Linked DNA regions of Prosthecodimorpha staleyi. The protein of the gene in region 2 binds, or shares a complex with, the protein of the main gene of each other region. Links are inferred from orthologs where the notes say so. Each region holds a gene or a part of one and is shown on either strand. Other genes may lie near its edges.

Region 1 (8,478 bases), on a different replicon or contig from region 2:
GATATTGCCGAACAGCCGGCACCACGCGTCCGTCTCGCGACGAATGGCATCCAGCGTCGCCCGGTTTGCGGCGCTGTCGTCGCCGGCTCTGAGCGCGTTCAGAAGCCGATAGACCGTGGCGGCGTGCGGCAGGATGCCCTGGAGGGCGTCGTCGAAGGGCGGCGGCGCATGATGGCGGAGGTCCGCCGACAGGAAGGCGTCCACCGCAGCCCGCCGGTCGTCTTCGTCGAGCGGCCAATCGAACTTGATGCGACGGCCGGCCTCGCCCAGTTCCGCGCGCCAATCGGCGAGCACACCCTCGTAGCTCACGAAGGCACGGACCCGGTCCCGCGTCGAGGCTTCCGCTTCCAGCATGTGACGCATCCAGACGAGAACGGCACGACTGGTGCCGATCCCTTCCCGACGCTCCAGCGAGGCGGCCACGGCCAGCGGATGGCGGAGCGCAATGAGGAAAGCCGGAGCAATCCCAAGACCGGCGAAGACCCGGTGCCAGAGTGGCAGAAGCCGGCACATGCGCGGGTCCTTCACGACGAACAGGGGCGACGCGCCATACTCGGACAGGACGAGGTCGGACAGGATCGCCCGGTAGCGGGCCGCCATATCCGAGCGGAACCATGCGGCGGGTACCGAGCGCCAGGACGACCACTCGATCTCGATCGCACTCAGAATTTCGTCATGGACCGCGACGATGGCGACCGGCTCCCAATATCCGCGCGGATTGAACCGCGCCGGCCGCATCAGGCGCGCCGGCGTGCCCGCCCCGAGAGCCGCGAGGCTCCCGGCCAGCGCAGAGGTCCCGCTCCGATGCATGCCCAGAACGACGAGCGCCCGCCGTTGCGGACCCCCGATCTTGCCATGCCAGTCTTCGTTCGCCACCAACTGTCCCCACGCGCCCGATACCCTCCCATTATCAAGGGTATGGAGGCTTTTGAAAATGGGGAATGGCGCGCGGCCGGATGAAGGTCTGAAGCGGCGGGACCGCCCCGCCGGATCGGAACGAGGCTAGGCGGCCTGCCGCACTTCGTAGGTCCAAACGCGGAATGTCTTCAGCACATGCGGGCCGAAGGAGTTGACCAGCGGCACGTCGGCGGCGTCGCGACCGCGGGCAACCACGATGCGGCCGATCCGGGGCACGTTGTTGCGCGGGTCGAAGGTGCGCCACGCACCGTCGAGAAAGACCTCGATCCAGGCGCTGAAATCCATCGGCTCGACGACCGGCACGCCGATATCGCCGAGATGGCCATTGACGTAGCGGGCCGGGATGTTGAGGCAGCGGCAGAAGGTGACGGCCAGATGCGCAAAGTCTCGGCAGACGCCGATGCGCTCGTGATAGACCTCGTAGGCGGTCCGCGTCGAACGCGCCTGCAGATAGTCGAACTTGATGTGATTGTTGACGAAATCGCAGATCGCCTGGACGCGTCCCCAGCCCGGCGGGATCTTGCCGAAATGGTCCCAGGCGATCTGGCTGAGACGATCCGTCTCGCAATACCGGCTGCCCATCAGATAGGCGAGCGTCGAATCCGGCAGATCGGTCACCGGGATCTCGCGCGCCCAGGGCAGCACCGGGTCCGGGTGACCGCTATCCTCGACGGTCGCATCGCCCCAGATCATCAAGTCGCCCGGCGGCGCGACGAGCCGCCGGCAGCGGTTGCCGAACAGGTCGACATAGATCGACATCGGCACTTCGGGAGTCGTGAAGGCCGTCTCCTGGCTTCGGATGTCGGCGCGCCGATCCTCATGGACCGACAACAGGCAGACCAGCGCCGTGGGCTGGTCAAACGACATGGTGATTTCGTAACCGCAACGAATGAGCATCGGCCCCACTATCGCAACTGGGTGGTGGTCAAGGTGTAGCTGTCGAGCCGCCGGCCGGCATAGGCCTTCAGCGCGACCGCCTGAATGGTACTGCGCAGCCGATCGAAGGCGGACAAACACTCGTCTTCCGTCAGTTCCGCGCCGCCACGCGATCCGGCACCGCCGAGCGCCGCCGCTTCGACGAAGAACCGGACCTCGAACATGCCGTCGTGACCGAGGAAGCGGACCGCATTGCGCGCCCGATCGAAACTACGGGTCGGATTGGGAAAAGCCAGCGTCATGATCGGCGGCCCGTTCCGGTCGGCGCCGTCTGCGTCGGCCCCGTATCGGGTGCGGCCGTGTCGGTTGGTGGGTTGCCGGTTGGGGCCTCGTCGGCCGCGACCGCCGCCGACGACGATGCCGGCAGTTCGCGCTCGCGGCGGCGCCGGGCGTTGACCCGCGCATCGAGCCGATTGAGCGACACCATGCCGTCGGTCGCTTCCGACCGGCTAAGGCCCGTCATCGGCGCACCGCCGCGGCGGGCCGGGACGCCGGTGAAGACGTGATAGACCGTCCAGGATCGATCGCTTTCGATGCGTCGCCCGAACTGATGGTCGAGGATCGCGGTGGCCGGCGCTCCGCCCTCGTTCTCCCAGACGCCGAGCGCGAGGGCTTGCCGCGCGCGGGCTCTGTCAAATCGTGGGGCGTCCATGCGGCGGCCTTTCAGTCCGGAACTGCGTCATCATCAAACGATCCAGAGTGGAACTTGTTCCCCTCACCGTCATAGATCGACATGCCGTCAGGCCGCTGTGGCATGTCGAGGGTCTCCCGAAGTTGAAGCGCGACGGCGATCGCCGCGTTTCGGTCGGCGGCTTCGGCGGTCTCCCGTCCGATGATCGCACAGGCCTTGTCCGAGGGGCGGATGCGGTAGAATTCGATCACGACCTTCATGGCCGCGCCCTCGAACCGCGGGCCGCCACGGGCATCAGGTCTTGCCCTTGGTCCGGTCGGTGCTGAAGGCTGCCGTCACCTTGTTCTGGCCGGCGCCGAGGACCGGCGGCTTGGCCGCGGGCTTGTCCTGCTTCGGCTTGCGGGTCTCGCGGTTGCTGCGCTTCTGTGCCTTAGCCATGTCCGAAGGTTCTTTCGATGAGAGCGGCTTCTTCGCCGGGCGCGGCGCGAAGCGGTTCGAGCGTGTCCTGCATGGCAACGCGCTCGTGACGTTCGGCCTCGTTGCGGATGCGATACTGCGGCTGGTCGCCCCGCGGCGGGAGCGTGCCGGTGATGCGATAGACATCCGAGGACCGCGACAGCTGCCCGAAGCCGCCCTTGAGGCGGACGGCCTGTCCGATGGCGAACAGATGCGTCTGCTCTTCGGAGCGGTTCGGCGCGGAGCCGCGACGCGGATGGTTGGCGGTGGTCATGAGCCCCTGTTGTCCTTTTCCAATGCGGCTTCGAGGTCTGCGGGTTTGATGGGCACCATCTGGCGCGTCGGTCCGGACTGGCCGATGCCCGGCAGGTGGATGAACGAGCCGACCCGGTGCCAGGCGATCTGGGAGAGGCCTTCAAGGGCTTCCTCATCATGATCGACGCGGTAGTCGCCGGCCGGCAGCGACAGGTCGAAACCCGGCAGCAGAAAGGGTTTCGAGAAGCGGACGGTGGTCTCGGTCGTGCGACTGGCCATGCGTGCGGGTCTCCGCGAGGCCCCTAGGTCCGATCGAAAGGGAGGAGCATCCTCCCCTTGGATCGAACCACGGGCTCTTCGACCACGAGGGATGCGCCGCATGCGCCGCTCCGGTTCGATCAGCAATGAACTCCGACTGCCAGTACATCCGTGGTCAGTGCCTGAATTCATTCCAGGATTCGAATCGAGCGACGGTCGCGCCGGAACAGCGCATGCCTTGGCGATCGGAAATTCGAAGGAAGATGGCGGGTCTCTGACACCGCAAAGCCATATCGGCCAAATCTACGAGTTCCTTATATGTACTTCATTGGCGCGCGACACAAGCGATTTGCGCGTGTTTGTTTTCGCGACAGAAAGAAAAACAGACGATCGACAGCCGGAGCGTTGAAAATGAACGCTCCGCGGGAGTTGTCGAACCGTCACCCTATCGCCGTGACCCAGGCCCGATCGCGCCGCCGGCCGCCATGTGCAGGCCAAGATCCCGATCCGGCCATAGCCCGGGGCGGCCGCGTTGTACTGGTTCTCGGCGGCAGCCTGCCGGCGGTTTACGCAAGCCGGCCCCGACAGGACTGCATCGGCCGATCCGCTGCCCCAACTTGATCTCGAAATCCGCCATCCTCAGGGGCGCGAGACCATGCTCGGATCGACCATTGCCCAGCCGGTGGCCGTCGCTTCGGCCTGATTCCGTTGGCGACGCAGATGATCTAGGCTGATGCCAACGCGGCGATGCCGCGACGAATCGGGCTTGGCGGGATGCCGGGAGACGGACGGAGCGGCATGGTGGCAAGGCCGGTTTGGGGATTGGCGGTGGGGTTGGCCGTCCTGTGCGGGCTGGGCCTGCCGGCGCACGGGCAGTCGACCGCCGAGGAGAGCCGCGCCGAGATCGTCGCGGCCCGCAACGGGTTGCCGGCCGATGCCGCCAAGGTGCTGTTCGGTTCGATGACACAGCCCGCGCCGCTGGCCGCCCGCTCGATCGGGTCCTACGCCCGGGGCTGCCTCGCCGGTGGCGTCGCCATGCCGGTCAACGGGCCGGCATGGCAGGTGATGCGGCTCAGCCGGAACCGCAACTGGGGCCATCCGGCGCTGATCGCCTATCTGGAACGCTTCGCCGAGGCGGCGCGGCGCGACGGCTGGCCAGGCCTGCTGATCGGCGACATGTCGCAGCCGCGCGGCGGCCCCATGCTGACCGGCCATGCCAGCCACCAGATCGGGCTCGACGCCGACATCTGGCTGCTCGCCATGCCGCAGCGCGAACTTCTGCTGCAGGAGCGCGAATCGATCAGCGCCGTCTCGATGGTCAGGATGGCGACCCGCGAGATCGACACCCGGGTCTGGACCGAGGCGCATGCCCGGCTGATCCGGCGCGCGGCGAGCGACGCGGAGGTCGCGCGCATCTTCGTGCATCCGGCGATCAAGAAGGCGCTGTGCGACTGGAAGGACGGCGGCGCGGATCGGGCCCGCTGGCTCGGCAAGGTGCGCCCCTGGTACGGGCACAACTACCATTTCCACGTCCGGCTGGCCTGCCCGGCCGGCATCGCCGACTGCAAGGACCAGGACAGGCCTCCCGAGGGCGACGGCTGCGGCACCGATCTGGCCTGGTGGCTCGGCCCCGAGCCCTGGAAACCGTCGCCGCCCTCCCCGCCGAAGCCGCCGATGAAGCTCGCCGACCTGCCCGAGACCTGCGCCCAGGTGCTGGCAACGCCCTGACGCCTGCGGCGTCCTGCCGCCGGCGTCACGCCTATCCGGCAGGCCGCAACGGGTCGGTCAGACCCGCATCGGCATCAGGACGTAGAGCGCGTTGGTCTGGCCGAAATCGTGGATCAGCGTCGGCGAGCCCGGATCGGCCAGCCGGAACACGGCCGTATCGGTCTCCAACTGGCCGGCGATGTCGAGCAGGTAGCGGCTGTTGAAGCCGATATCCAGCGGATCGGATTCGTATTCGACCGCCAGTTCCTCGGTCGCCGAGCCGGAATCCGGATTGACCACGGTCAAGACCAGACGCCCGTCGCCCACCGTCAGCTTCACGGCGCGGCCGCGCTCCGACGAGATGGTCGAGACGCGGTCGACGGCGGCGGCGAACTCGTCGCGGTCGACCTTCAGTTCCTTGTCGTTGCCCTGCGGGATGACCCGGCCATATTCCGGGAAGGTGCCGTCGATCAGCTTCGAGGTCAGCACCACGGCGCCGGTGGCGCCCTCGCCGGCGGCCGCGAAGGTCAGGCGGATCTTGCTGTCGGAGACCTCGACGCCGACCTTGGCCTCCGGATCCTCGACCAGCTTCTGGATCTCGCCGACGGTCTTGCGCGGCACGATGATGCCCGGCATGCCCTCCGAGCCGTGCGGGGCGACCATCTCGGCCTGGGCCAGCCGATGACCGTCGGTGGCGACGGCGCGGAAACGCAACTCGCCGCCGCCTTCGACGGTGTGGAAATAGATGCCGTTCAGATAGTAGCGCGTCTCTTCGGTCGAGATGGCGAACTGGGTCCGGTCGACCAGGCGCTTCAGGTCGGCCGCGGACAGCGAGAAGCGATGGCCGAAGGTGCCGGCGGTCAGATCCGGGAAATCCGTCTCCGGCAGCATCTGCAGCGCGAATTTCGAGCGGCCGGCCTTCAGGTCGAGCGTGGCGCCGTCGTTGCGGGTAGCCAGTTCGATCTGGGCGCCGTCCTGCAGCTTGCGCACGATGTCATAGATCATGTGCGCCGGAACCGTGGTGGCGCCGGGCTCGGCCACCATGGCCGGGATCGCCTCGGAGACTTCCAGGTCGAGGTCGGTCGCCTTCAGCTTCAGTTCGCCGCCCTCCGCGCGCAACAGCACGTTGGACAGGATCGGGATCGTGTTGCGGCGCTCGACCACGCGGTGCACGTGGTTCAGCGACTTGAGGAGATGCGCCCGCTCGACGGTGACTTTCATGGGGCTCGAACTCTGGATGATGCCTCGCGCGGCCGGCGTCTCGGCGCGCTGGTCGGTGGGCCTGCCCCGGCGGCACCGGTCATCCATGCGGCCCGGTGGAACCACATGGCGAACCGGTCGCGAACGACCCCGCCGGGCTGTGAAACTTGGCCGGAACGCCTTCGCGACGCAAGCAAAACCTCGCGTCGGCCGGCGACCGATCGCGGCCGAAGCGCGCGATTCCGTCCCGCCGGCGCTCAGGCGCCCGGCTGCGGCCCGTCATAGCCGCCGATGATGATCAGATCGATCACCGCGCCGTCGCCGCGCGCTGCGATGGCGGCGGCATATTCGGGCGAGGCGTAGCAGGCACGCGCCTCGTCCAGGCTGTCGAACTCGATCACCACGTTGCGATCGCGCGCCGAGCCGATCGGATTGTCGAACGGACCGCCACGCACCAGGAAGCGGCCGTTATATTTGGCGAAAGCCGGACCGTTCGCTGCCACATAGGCCTTGTAGCGCTCCGGGTCGGTCACGTCGACGCGGGCGATCCAGTATGCCTTGGCCATTCAATCCTCCTCGATGAACACGGCGATCTCGCCGATCGGCTTCTTGGTGATGCGCGGCACCGTGGCGCCTTCCGCCGGATAGCCGACGACCAGCAGGATATAGGGCTTTTCCGCGTCCGGGCGACCCAGGATCTCGTTCAAGAAGCCCATCGGCGAGGGCGTGTGGGTCAGGGTCGCGAGGCCGGCGCCGTGCAGCGCGGCGATCAGGAAACCGGTCGCGATGCCGACCGATTCGGGCACGTAATAGTGCTTCACCTTGGCGCCGTCCGGCGCCGTGCCCCAGCGCTGGCCGAAGATCGCGATCAGCCAGGGGGCGGTTTCCAGAAACGACTTGTCGGCATCGGTGCCGAGCGGGGCGAGCGCATCGAGCCAGGCATCCCCGGCGCGGCCGCCGTAGAAGGCGCGTTCCTCCGCCTCGGCCGCCTCCCGGATGCGCCGCTTCACGCGCCGGTCGCCGATGGCCACGAAGGTCCAGGGCTGCTGGTTGGCCCCGGAGGGTGCGGTGCCGGCCGTCGCGATCGCGGTCTCGATCAGGCCGCGCGGCACCGGACGGTCCGAGAAGGCGCGCAGCGACCGCCGCCGGCGCATCAGCGCCAGAAAGGCGTCGGCCCGCGCCCGCATCTCCGCCTCAGGCAGGACATCGAAGGCAAGCGGCTGAAAATCGGCTTCGGTCATGGCGCGGTCCCCGCGGCGAGACATAGCCTCATTGCGGCCTGACCGGTACCCCCTTCGCCGGCCGGCCGTGGCGCGGGAGGACCGATCGCGGCCGGCCGGTCCCCCGTGCCGGTCCTCGTGCGCCTGGGGGCCCGCCGCCGGGCCGTCACACCCCGACCGGGCCTCCCGTGCGGGGCCGATCGCGGCCGAGCCGGACGCCGCGATCGATCATGTCCTTCAGCACGACATACATTTCGGCCGCCGCGAGCGCGTCCTCGAAGGCGTCGTGCTGGACGCGGTCCGGCAGGCCGAGATCGGCCAGGATGGTGGCGAAGCGCAGGTCGATCTCGGAGCCCTGCGGCGCCTTGCCGTATTTGCGGTCGTAATAGAGCTTCGAGACCTCGATCCGCCGGTTCGGCAGCCGCAGGCCGTAATATTCGATCGTGTAGCGGTTCAGCATGGTCGCGTCGTAGTCGATCCAGTAGCCGACCAGGGGGCGCGTGCCGACGAACTCCAGGAACTCCGGCAGCACCTCGCGGATGACGCGGGCGTCGACCACGTCGGAGCCCAGAATCCGGTGCACCTTCATGGCTTCCGCCGTCATCGCCGCCTCGGGCCGGATCACGGCCCGGAAGGCCTCCGAGGTCAGGATGCGGTTGCCGCGGATGCGCACCGCGGCGATCGACACGACATCGTCCCGGCGCGTGTCGAAGCCGGTCGTCTCGCAGTCGACCGAGACCACCTCGCCGGTCGCGTCCGGCTCGAACATCCACAGCCAGCGCTTGTCCCACAGTCGCTGCTGGTCGACCAGCTTGGTCACCGCGCCGAGGAGCGCCATCAGAACAGCCCCAGCTTGAAATGGCTGCGCACGATGTCGCGGAACTGCTTGACCACGCG
Region 2 (9,789 bases):
TCGACAAGGCGACCCGCGCCTGGCTCGACCAGTATTTCCTGACCCATGTCTTCCCGGTCCTCACGCCGCTCGCCTGCGATCCGGCGCACCCCTTTCCATTCATTCCCAATCTCGGCTTCTCGCTGGTGCTCGATCTGGCCAAGATCGGCAGCAGCGCGACCATGACGGCGCTGATCCGCATTCCCCCCAAGATCGACCGATTCATCGAATTGCCGGCGAGCGAGACGGAGCCGGGCATCCGCCGCTTCATCAGCCTCGAGAACATGATCGGCCTGCACATTGCCGGCCTGTTCCCGGGCTACCAGTTGCGCGGCAAGGGCGCTTTCCGGGTGATCCGCGACTCCGACATCGAGATCGAGGAGGAGGCCGAGGATCTGGTCCGGGTGTTCGAGACCATGCTGAAGCGGCGGCGTCGCGGTTCGGTCATCCGATTGGAGATCGAGGCGCATACGCCGGAGCGTCTGCAGTCCTTCGTCGCCCGGGCCCTCGGCGTCGCTTCCGACGGCATCTTCCAGGTGGAAGGTCTGCTTGCGATGACCGAGCTGTCGCAGCTTGTCGGCGTGGAGCGGCCGGAGCTCAAGTTCACGCCCTACGAGCCTCGATTTCCGGAGCGGATCAAAGAATTCGGCGGCGACTGTTTCGCGGCGGTCAAGGCGAAGGATCTGATCGTCCACCATCCTTACGAATCGTTCGACGTCGTCGTCCAGTTCCTGAGCCAGGCGGCGCGCGATCCGGATGTGGTCGCCATCAAGCAGACCCTGTACCGGACCTCCAAGGACAGTCCGATCGTCAAGGTTCTGTCGGAGGCGGCCGAGTCGGGCAAGTCGGTCACGGCGGTCGTCGAACTCAAGGCGCGCTTCGACGAGGAGGCCAATATCCGCTGGGCGCGGGATCTGGAGCGCGCGGGCGCGCAGGTCGTGTTCGGCTTCGTCGAGCTGAAGACCCATTCCAAGTTGTCGCTGGTCGTCCGCCGGGAACGGGGCACATTGGCGACCTATTGCCATATCGGCACCGGCAACTATCACCCGATCACGGCGCGCATCTACACCGACCTCAGCTATTTCACCGCCGACCCGACGATCGGCCGTGATGTCTCGAAGATCTTCAACTACATCACCGGCTATGCTCAGCCGCACGAACTGGAGAAGATGGCGATCTCGCCGCTGACCATCCGGCCGCGCATTCTGCAGCATATCGAAGCCGAGATCGCCCACGCCAAGGCAGGCCGCCCGGCGCAGATCTGGGCGAAGATGAACTCGCTGGTCGATCCCCGCATTATCGACGCGCTCTACGAGGCGAGCCGGGCCGGCGTCCAGATCGACATCGTCGTACGCGGCATCTGCTGCCTCAGGCCGGGCGTCCCCGGTCTGTCCGACAATATCCGGGTTAAGTCGATCGTCGGCCGTTTCCTCGAACACAGCCGTATCCTGTGCTTCGGCAACGGCCATGGGCTTCCCTCGCCGCAGGCGATCGTCTACATCGGCTCGGCCGACCTGATGCCGCGCAACCTCGACCGTCGGGTCGAGGCGCTCGCTCCGCTGACGAACCCGACCGTCCACGAGCAGGTGCTGGACCAGATCATGGTCGCCAACCTGCGGGACAATCAGCAGAGCTGGCGTCTCCTTCCGGATGGCGGGCACGAGCGCATCGTACCGGCGGCGGGCGAGGAACCGTTCAACGCCCATAAATACTTCATGACCAACCCGTCGTTGTCCGGCCGTGGAAAATCACTCAAATCCAATTCTCCCAAATCGATCGCCGGGCGAAATCACCGCTCCTGAGGCGGTGCACCCCGGCACTGAGGTTGCGCCCGGTCGACTGAGCGGGCGCGGTCCGATCGCGGTCATCGACATCGGCTCGAATTCGGTCCGTCTGGTCATCTACGAGCGGCTCTGCCGGTCGCCGACACTGCTTTTCAACGAAAAGGTCCTGGCCGGCCTCGGCAAAGGCGTGGGCAAGACCAACCGCCTCTCGGACGGTTCGGTGACGGCTGCACTGGCCGCCGTGCGCCGGTTCCGGCATCTGGCCGACCAGTCCGGCGCGATCGAACTGCATGTGCTTGCCACCGCCGCGGCGCGCGAGGCGGCCAACGGGGCCGCCTTCGTTGCGGAACTCGAGCGGATCTGCCGGGTGCCCGTGCGCGTCCTGAGCGGACCCGAGGAAGCCTATTTCGCGGCCCTCGGGATCGTTTCGGGGATGCACCAGCCGAGCGGCATCGCCGGCGATCTCGGCGGCGGCAGCCTGGAACTGGTCGAGGTCAACGGCACGGAACTCGGCCAGGGGCGGACCTTTCCGCTCGGCGGCATCCGGCTGTCGGAGGCTGCCGAAGGATCGGCGCGCAAGGCCGAGAAGATCGCCGAGGACATCCTCAAGTCCTCCGACGTTCTCGCCCGCGGCGCCGGGCGGCCCTTCTATGCGGTCGGCGGCACCTGGCGCTCGTTGGCCCGTCTGCACATGTTCCAGACCGGCTATCCGCTGCATGTGATGCATGAATATTCGCTGCCGGCGGCGGAAGCGCTCGACTTCTGCCGGATGGTGGCGCGCGGCGACATCGAGGCGCTCGACCGGATCGAGGTCATCTCCAAGCAACGGCGCGACCTGCTGCCTTATGGCGCCACGGTGCTTGCGCAGATCATCAAGATCGGCAAGCCCAGCGCGATCATTCTCTCGGCGTTGGGATTGCGCGAAGGCCTGCTGTTCGAACGGCTGGCGCCGGACGAACAACGGCTCGATCCGCTGATGGCGGCAGCCGAGGAACTGGCCATCCTGCGCTCGCGATCCCCGCGCCATGCGCTTGAACTCGGCCCCTGGACGGGGGCCGTATTCCGTGCGCTCGGCATCGACGAGACCGCCGAGGAGGAGCGGCTGCGCAACGCGGCCTGCCTTCTGTCCGACATCGGTTGGCGGGCCCATCCCGACTATCGCGGCGAGCAGAGCCTCAACGTGATCGCCCATGCGGCCTTCATCGGCGTCGATCATCCCGGCCGGGCCTTCCTGGCCCTGGCAAGCTACTATCGGCACATGGGTCTGATCGACGATGCGCTGAGCCCGCGCATCCGGGAACTGGCCTCGGTGCGGCTGAAGGAGCGCGCCCGCTGCCTCGGCGCGGCGTTTCGGGTCGCCTATATCCTCTCGGCCGCGATGCCTGGCGTCATCCCGCTGGTCGGTGTCGCGGCCCGCGGCAGCACGCTCGTCATGACCCTGCCGCGCGATCTCGCCGAACTCGATGGCGAGGTGCTGCAGCGCCGCCTGCGCCAACTGGCCAAGCTCGGTGGACTGGACGCTGCCGTCGAAGTCGTCGCCTGAGCCGCGCCGGAGGTCTGACCCCATGACCCGCGAGGTCCAGCAGCGGCCGCCTGCGGTCGTCCGCGTCGCCGATCTGGTCGCACGCGGGCTTGTTGCGCCGGAAGCGGCGCCGGCCGTCGAGCGGGTGACGCAGGAATTCTCCCTGCGGATCACCGCCGAGATGGCCGCAGCCATCGATCCGGCCGATCCTTCCGATCCGATCGCCCGCCAATTCGTGCCCGGGACGGCGGAACTCGATATCGCGCCGGACGAGGTTGCCGATCCGATCGGCGACGGTGCGCATGAAATCGCACCCGGACTGATCCGCCGCTATCCGGACCGGGCGCTCCTGAAGCCGACCCATCTGTGCCAAGTCTATTGCCGCTTCTGCTTCCGGCGCGAGACGGTCGGCGGCGATCCGGGCCTCGGCGAGGCCGAGCTTGCAGCCGCACTCGACCGCATCCGTGCAGAGGCGGGCCTGTTCGAAGTGATCCTGTCGGGCGGTGATCCGCTGGTCCTGTCGGACCGGCGGATCGGCCGGATCCTTGATGCGCTCGACGCCATCGATCATGTCGGCGTGGTCCGCTTCCATACCCGCATACCGATCGTCGACCCGGCCCGAATCACGCCGGCCTTGCTGAACCTGCTCGACCGACGAGCTGCGATCTGGTTCGTGCTGCACGTCAACCATGCCTCAGAACTGACGGAAAACGCGAAGAAATCGATCCGCGCCTTGAGCAGGGCGGGGGTCCCGCTGCTCGCCCAGACCGTCCTGCTCAAGGGCATCAACGACGACGCCGCGATCCTGGAGGATCTGTTCCGGTCTCTGGTCGCGCTTCGGGTGAAACCCTACTACCTGCACCATCTCGACCGCGCACGCGGTACCGGCCATTTCCGGACTTCCCTCGCCGAGGGCCGGTCGCTGATGCGCACCCTGCGCGGCCGTCTGACCGGGATCGCCCAGCCGACCTACATGCTCGACATCCCGGGCGGATACGGAAAGGTGCCGGTCGGTCCGGACTACGTGGCATCAGCCGGGCCCGGGCTCTATCGGGTGACCGATCCGCATGGGGCGACGCATGACTATCGTGACGGCTCGGACGGCGTGCCGGACTGAGGCGGTGCCTATCGGTCGCGGCCGCGCCGGTCGATGCCGAAGATGAGGCCGAGTTCGACCGCCTCGCCGCCGAACCGGGCGCGAACCGCGTCCATCGCGCGTTCCGCCTTGGCGCGCCGACCCGCCCCCTCGTCGACCAGGTCGGCCGGATCGCAGGCCTCGGCGGGCACCAGATCGGCGACGCCGATACCGATGAGCCGGAAGGCACGGCCGTCGCATTCGCGCTCGACCAGGTCCCGGCCGGCACGGAAGATGCGGTCGGCCAATTGGCTGGGATCGGATAGCTTCCGGTTGCGGGTGACGGTCTTGAAATCCTGCGTCTTCAGCTTGACGGTGACGGTGCGTCCGCCGATTCCGGCCTTCTTCAGCCGCGCCGAGACCTTTTCGGAGAGCCGGCGCAGGATCGGCTCCAGGCGCGCGAAGGCGGCGATGTCGTCGTCGAAGGTGACCTCGGCGGAAACGCTCTTGGCCTCACGGTCGGGCGTGACGCGGCGATCGTCTTCGCCGCGCGACAGGCGCGCAAGGCGCTGGCCCATGACGCCGTAGCGCTTCATCAGGGCGGTCTCGTCCATGGACTGCAATTGACCGATCCGGCGGATGCCGTCGCGTTCGAGTTCGGCGGCGAGCGCCTTGCCGACGCCCCAGATCAGCGTGACCGGTTGGGCAGCCAGGAAGGTGCGCGCCTCGACGGCGCCGATCACCGAGAAGCCGCGCGGCTTCTCGAAGTCGGAGGCGATCTTGGCCAGGAACTTGTTCGGCGCGAGACCAACCGAAATGGAGATGCCGATTTCGTCTTCGACCCGCTTCGCGAAGCGGGCGAGGGTCAGGGCCGGGGCGGCGTGGTGCAGGCGATCGGTGCCCGAGAGATCCAGGAAAGCCTCGTCGATCGAGACCGGTTCGACCAGCGGCGTCAGTTCCAGCATCAGCTGCCGGACCTGGCGGCCGACCTTGACGTATTTCTCCATGTTCGGCTTGATCACAACGGCCTGCGGGCAGGCCGCCAATGCCTTGAACATCGGCATGGCCGAGCGGACGCCGTGGATGCGGGCCAGATAGCACGCCGTCGAGACGACGCCGCGCTTGCCGCCACCCACAATCACCGGTACATCCCGCAAGGATGGATCGTCGCGTTTTTCGATCGAAGCGTAGAAGGCGTCGCAATCGACATGGGCAATCGAAAGCCGATCCAGTTCAGGATGGGCGACAAGGCGGGGACTGCCGCAGGATGCGCAGCGCCACGCTCCCGGCCGCGAAGGGACCAGGCAGTCACGACAGAAGCCCTCAACCCCTGAGTTCTGGGTAGGGAGCACGCTTCTCGTTCCTGTTTCGTTTCTGCGTCGATGCAATATACTCTTTCCGCGTCCGCCGGCCAGTGGCATCCGGCGTGCGTCCGGGGCGCCGGCGGCGCCGGTCAGTTCGAGGAGGGTCCGGTGACGCATTTCACGGTCGCCGTCGTGATCGATCACGATCCTGACAGCCCCGAGGGGCGTGCGGACCTTGCCGCGACGCTGCAACCCTTCCACGACTTCAAGCGCACCGGGATCAACGACGCCTATGTGCGGGATGTCGATGCGATGGATCGGGTCGTCGAACGCCTCGGCGAATGGCCGGGCGGTGATCTCAGAGGGGTGGCCATGTCCTTCGGATGGGGCTACCTAAACGATTCGGATGCGATCGATATCCAGGGACCGCACCGCTTCGGCCATCTCCTGGTGTTGAATGGCTTGGCAGCGCGTGCGATCGACCGCACCAATCCCAACGGGCGCTGGCTCGGCTGGTCGCTCGGCGGCGGCAGGCCGTTCCTGTGTCGCGACCGTGTGCTTCCCCATGACTATGCCCGGCTCGGCGATATCGACTGGCGGACCATGCGGAGGCTGGCGCGCGACCGCAGGCGGGTCCGGCTCGCCGAGGTCAGTCAGGCCGCCGGAATCCCGCTGAGCGACGCCGACGCGGTGCATCGCCGGGTGGGGGAATGGCTCGAGGTCTGGCGTCAGATGCCCGAGCCGCGGCCCTATGGCCGGGAATTTTCAGCCTGGCTGCGCCAGCAGGCCGGTGGCGCCGCCGCCCGCTGGCACGCGGCCGCCCCGGTCCTGCCGGCAACCGGGCCGGGCGAGCGGCTGGAGGACTGGGTCGCCTGGGCGCCGGGCTTCGGCGCCACGGCCGTGGTGGTCGACGGCCGGTGGCACGAGAACGGCCCGGCCGGATCAGGCGATCCCGCGGATGGCGCAACCATCTCCTGGGCCGCGTGGGACCGGCAGATCATGGATCTGATCGACACCCAGCGCCGACGCCACCCGCAGGCCTGGCTGGCCATGGTCGACTGTCATTGCTGAGCGTGCGCCGAGATCACGCCGGCAATGTAAGCTTCGACTTCGGCCCAGCGATTGGCGCGCAGGTTCATGCCCGGGATTTCCCGTGCCATGGCGAAGAAGCGCGGATCGGCCACGAACTGGATTACATGGGCTTCCGGCAGGGTCTCGCGCACCGAAACAAGATTCGAGGGCGAATCGTCAAGGAAGAACACCGGCCCCTCGGCACGTGCCGCGAGGCGGGCCATGGCCGGCCCCTTCGGTCCGTCATTGGTCAGCACAGGATAGGGCAGACCGCGTGCGGTCAGCGATATGCGGCGGGTTTCCCGGTGCTTGTGCGGAGCGTTGGTCAGCAGGACGACGTCGGCCCGCTCGGCCAATCGGCCGAGAACCTCGACGGCGTCCTCGACCACCTCCTGGTGGGCGATCTCGTCGTCGAAGAAGCCGAACAGGAGACGGCGGACATCGTCCTGCCCGGCGGCCTCGTCGGTGGCGCCATGACGGATGTTTCCGGTCAAACCGTAGCTGACGGCATCCAGCCGGAAGCCGGAGCGCTCCAGATAGCGCTCGAAATGGCGCACGAAATAGACGGCCACTTCATCGACATCGGACACGACCAGAGGGCGACCACCATAGGGCAGGGCGTCGATGGCGGAGAGGATATCGAGGCTGTGCGGATCGAGGGTCATTCCGGATGGGGTCCCGACAGTCGGTGATGAGCTGCGGCAACCATCAGGGGACGGAGCCGTCGGTTCTCGGTGAATTCCAGCAGGAGCGATTCGTCGTTCATGAGGAAATCGAGTATGCCTGCCAGGAAGCCCGGATCGGAGGCGGCAACGCGCAGCGTTTCCGGCCCGATCCCGCTCTCGGCCAGGAAGCGGCCGAGATGCTCGGGTCGTTCGGCCAGAAAACCGAGTGCCGCGATCGCGATCCCCTCGGCCTCGTCATGGTTCATATGATCCCGTCGCTGCTCACGTCGCACGGAGCGAACCTCCGGTTTGCCAATGCGAAACGAATTATCACTAAAATCGAGCGCTGGGCAGAGATTGCGTTTGTGCAGAGTAGAGAGAGACAGAATGGCGAAGACCGTGCTGATCGTCGAGGACAACGAGTTGAACATGAAACTGTTCAACGATCTCCTCGAAGCCCACGGCTACCGGACGCTGCAGACCCGCAACGGCCTGGATGCCATGGATATCGCCCGGTCGCACCGGCCGGATCTGATCCTGATGGATATCCAACTGCCCGAGGTGTCCGGCCTGGAGGTGACCAAGTGGCTCAAGGAGGATGACGACCTCCGCGCCATCCCGGTGATCGCCGTGACGGCCTTCGCCATGAAGGGCGACGAAGAGCGCATCCGGCAGGGCGGATGCGAGGCCTATATCTCCAAGCCGATCACGGTCGCCAAGTTTTTGGAAACCGTTCGCTCGTATCTTGGGGATGCCTGATCAAAAGTCGAGGCGACTTTTCTCTCGACGCAAGATCAGTTCTTCCGGAGCCAACGATGACTGCCCGCATTCTCGTCGTCGACGACATACTGGCCAATGTCAAGCTGCTCGAGGCGCGGCTGACGGCTGAGTATTTCGATGTCGTCACGGCAATGAACGGTCTCGAGGCGCTCACCATCTGCGCCGAAGTCATGCCCGACATCGTGCTTCTCGACGTCATGATGCCTGGCATGGACGGATTCGAGGTCTGCCGACGGATTAAGGCCAATCCGGCGACCGCCCATATCCCGGTGGTCATGGTGACGGCGCTCGATCAGATTTCCGATCGGGTGAAGGGCCTGGAGGCGGGCGCCGACGATTTCCTGACCAAGCCGGTCTCGGACGTGGCCCTGGTCACCCGGGTCAGGAGTCTCTCCCGGCTGAAGATGTTGACCGATGAGCTGCGCATGCGTGCGGCGGCCAGCCGGGACAGAAGCATCGAGGGCGATTTCGACATCGATCAGGTCGTCGGCTCCGCCAAGGGGCGCATCCTGGTGGTCGAAGACCGGCGTTCCACGGCCGAGCGTCTGCAGGCCATGCTGGGCGCGGCCCATTCGGTGACGCTGCAGGCCAATCCGCAGGAGGCGCTGCTGACGGCCGCGGACGGGGCCTTCGAACTGGTCGTGGTCAGTCTCGCACTCGCCAATTTCGACGCGCTCCGGCTCTGCTCGCAATTGCGCTCGCTCGATCGGACTCGGATGCTGCCAATTCTGCTGATCGTCGATCCGGAAGATCAGCCGCGCCTGCTGCGCGGGCTTGAGATCGGGGTCAACGACTATCTGACCCGCCCGATCGATCGCCAGGAACTGCTGGCGCGGGTCCGTACCCAGATCCGGCGTAAACGCTACAACGACCACCTGCGCGACAATGTCCAGCAGACCATCGAGATGGCGGTGACCGACGGCCTGACCGGGCTCAACAATCGGCGCTACATGTCGACCCACTTGGCGACGCTGACCGAGCAGGCCAAGGAGCGCGGCAAGCCGCTGTCCATCCTGATCCTCGACATCGATTTCTTCAAGGCGATCAACGACACGCACGGTCACGATGCCGGCGATGAGGTGCTGCGCGAATTCGCCGACCGGATGCGGTCCAACGTGCGCGGCATCGATCTGTGCTGTCGCTACGGCGGTGAGGAATTCGTGATCGTGATGCCGGATACCGACCTCACCCTGGCGCAGGTCGTGGCCGAGCGGCTGCGCCAGCGCGTCGCCGGGGACCCGTTCGTCATTGCGGGCGGGATGAAGCAGATCGACGTGACCATTTCGATCGGCCTGGGCACGCTCGAGGGTGTGCAGGATACCGACGAGCAGATCATGAAGCGCGCCGATCTGGCGCTCTATCGCGCCAAGCGCAACGGCCGGAACTGCGTCGTCTCCGACGCCGCGTGACGGCCCGGCGGAGGTAAGCTTAACGCTTTACTAACCAAAGGGATTCGTCCCTCGCGCCGCGTCGTTTGCGTTGCGCGGTGCTCGGTCGCCTGTCAGAAAGTCCTCAGGGAATGGGTGAAGGCAGGCCGCAGGGTCCGTCTTCTCCCGGCAAGCCTGCGGATCCGGGCCGCCGCAAACATCCCGGTTCGCAGGTGGTCGGC

Evidence for each region.
Region 1: the proteins of KL771_RS22540 (region 2) and dnaN are in contact, whole or in part, in a solved structure (PDB 1OK7), measured with the Escherichia coli proteins. The link is inferred for Prosthecodimorpha staleyi from one-to-one orthologs.

What each region holds. Positions count from the first base shown.
Region 1 is NZ_JAHHZF010000013.1:174,480-182,957, reverse strand. The notes cover bases 4,312-7,289. They hold dnaN (DNA polymerase III subunit beta), read right to left. Parts: upstream 6,383-7,289; coding sequence 5,240-6,382; downstream 4,312-5,239. Other genes in these bases: KL771_RS23730 (nitroreductase family protein), read right to left, coding at 6,928-7,289; KL771_RS23735 (DUF1330 domain-containing protein), read right to left, coding at 6,619-6,927; mepA (penicillin-insensitive murein endopeptidase), read left to right, coding at 4,312-5,182. Also shown: KL771_RS23790 (sulfotransferase family protein), read right to left, coding at 1-876; KL771_RS23785 (transglutaminase-like domain-containing protein), read right to left, coding at 1,003-1,815; KL771_RS23780 (DUF1488 family protein), read right to left, coding at 1,824-2,096; KL771_RS28320 (hypothetical protein), read right to left, coding at 2,093-2,506; KL771_RS23770 (hypothetical protein), read right to left, coding at 2,518-2,745; KL771_RS23765 (hypothetical protein), read right to left, coding at 2,780-2,923; KL771_RS23760 (hypothetical protein), read right to left, coding at 2,916-3,215; KL771_RS23755 (hypothetical protein), read right to left, coding at 3,212-3,475; KL771_RS23750 (hypothetical protein), read left to right, coding at 3,576-3,863; more of mepA, read left to right, coding at 4,253-4,311; more of KL771_RS23730, read right to left, coding at 7,290-7,602; KL771_RS23725 (3'-5' exonuclease), read right to left, coding at 7,748-8,419; KL771_RS23720 (putative nucleotidyltransferase substrate binding domain-containing protein), read right to left, coding at 8,419-8,478. UniProt on the Escherichia coli protein: Confers DNA tethering and processivity to DNA polymerases and other proteins. Acts as a clamp, forming a ring around DNA (a reaction catalyzed by the clamp-loading complex) which diffuses in an ATP-independent manner freely and bidirectionally along dsDNA.
Region 2 is NZ_JAHHZF010000012.1:156,774-166,562, reverse strand. The notes cover bases 3,562-6,361. They hold KL771_RS22540 (DNA polymerase IV), read right to left. Parts: upstream 5,713-6,361; coding sequence 4,411-5,712; downstream 3,562-4,410. Other genes in these bases: KL771_RS22535 (hypothetical protein), read left to right, coding at 5,857-6,361; KL771_RS22545 (lysine-2,3-aminomutase-like protein), read left to right, coding at 3,562-4,402. In the rest of the region: KL771_RS22555 (RNA degradosome polyphosphate kinase), read left to right, coding at 1-1,781; KL771_RS22550 (Ppx/GppA family phosphatase), read left to right, coding at 1,786-3,306; more of KL771_RS22545, read left to right, coding at 3,329-3,561; more of KL771_RS22535, read left to right, coding at 6,362-6,735; KL771_RS22530 (hypothetical protein), read right to left, coding at 6,726-7,400; KL771_RS22525 (DUF3572 domain-containing protein), read right to left, coding at 7,397-7,666; KL771_RS22520 (response regulator), read left to right, coding at 7,788-8,159; KL771_RS22515 (PleD family two-component system response regulator), read left to right, coding at 8,216-9,589. UniProt on the Escherichia coli protein: Poorly processive, error-prone DNA polymerase involved in translesion repair and untargeted mutagenesis. Copies undamaged DNA at stalled replication forks, which arise in vivo from mismatched or misaligned primer ends.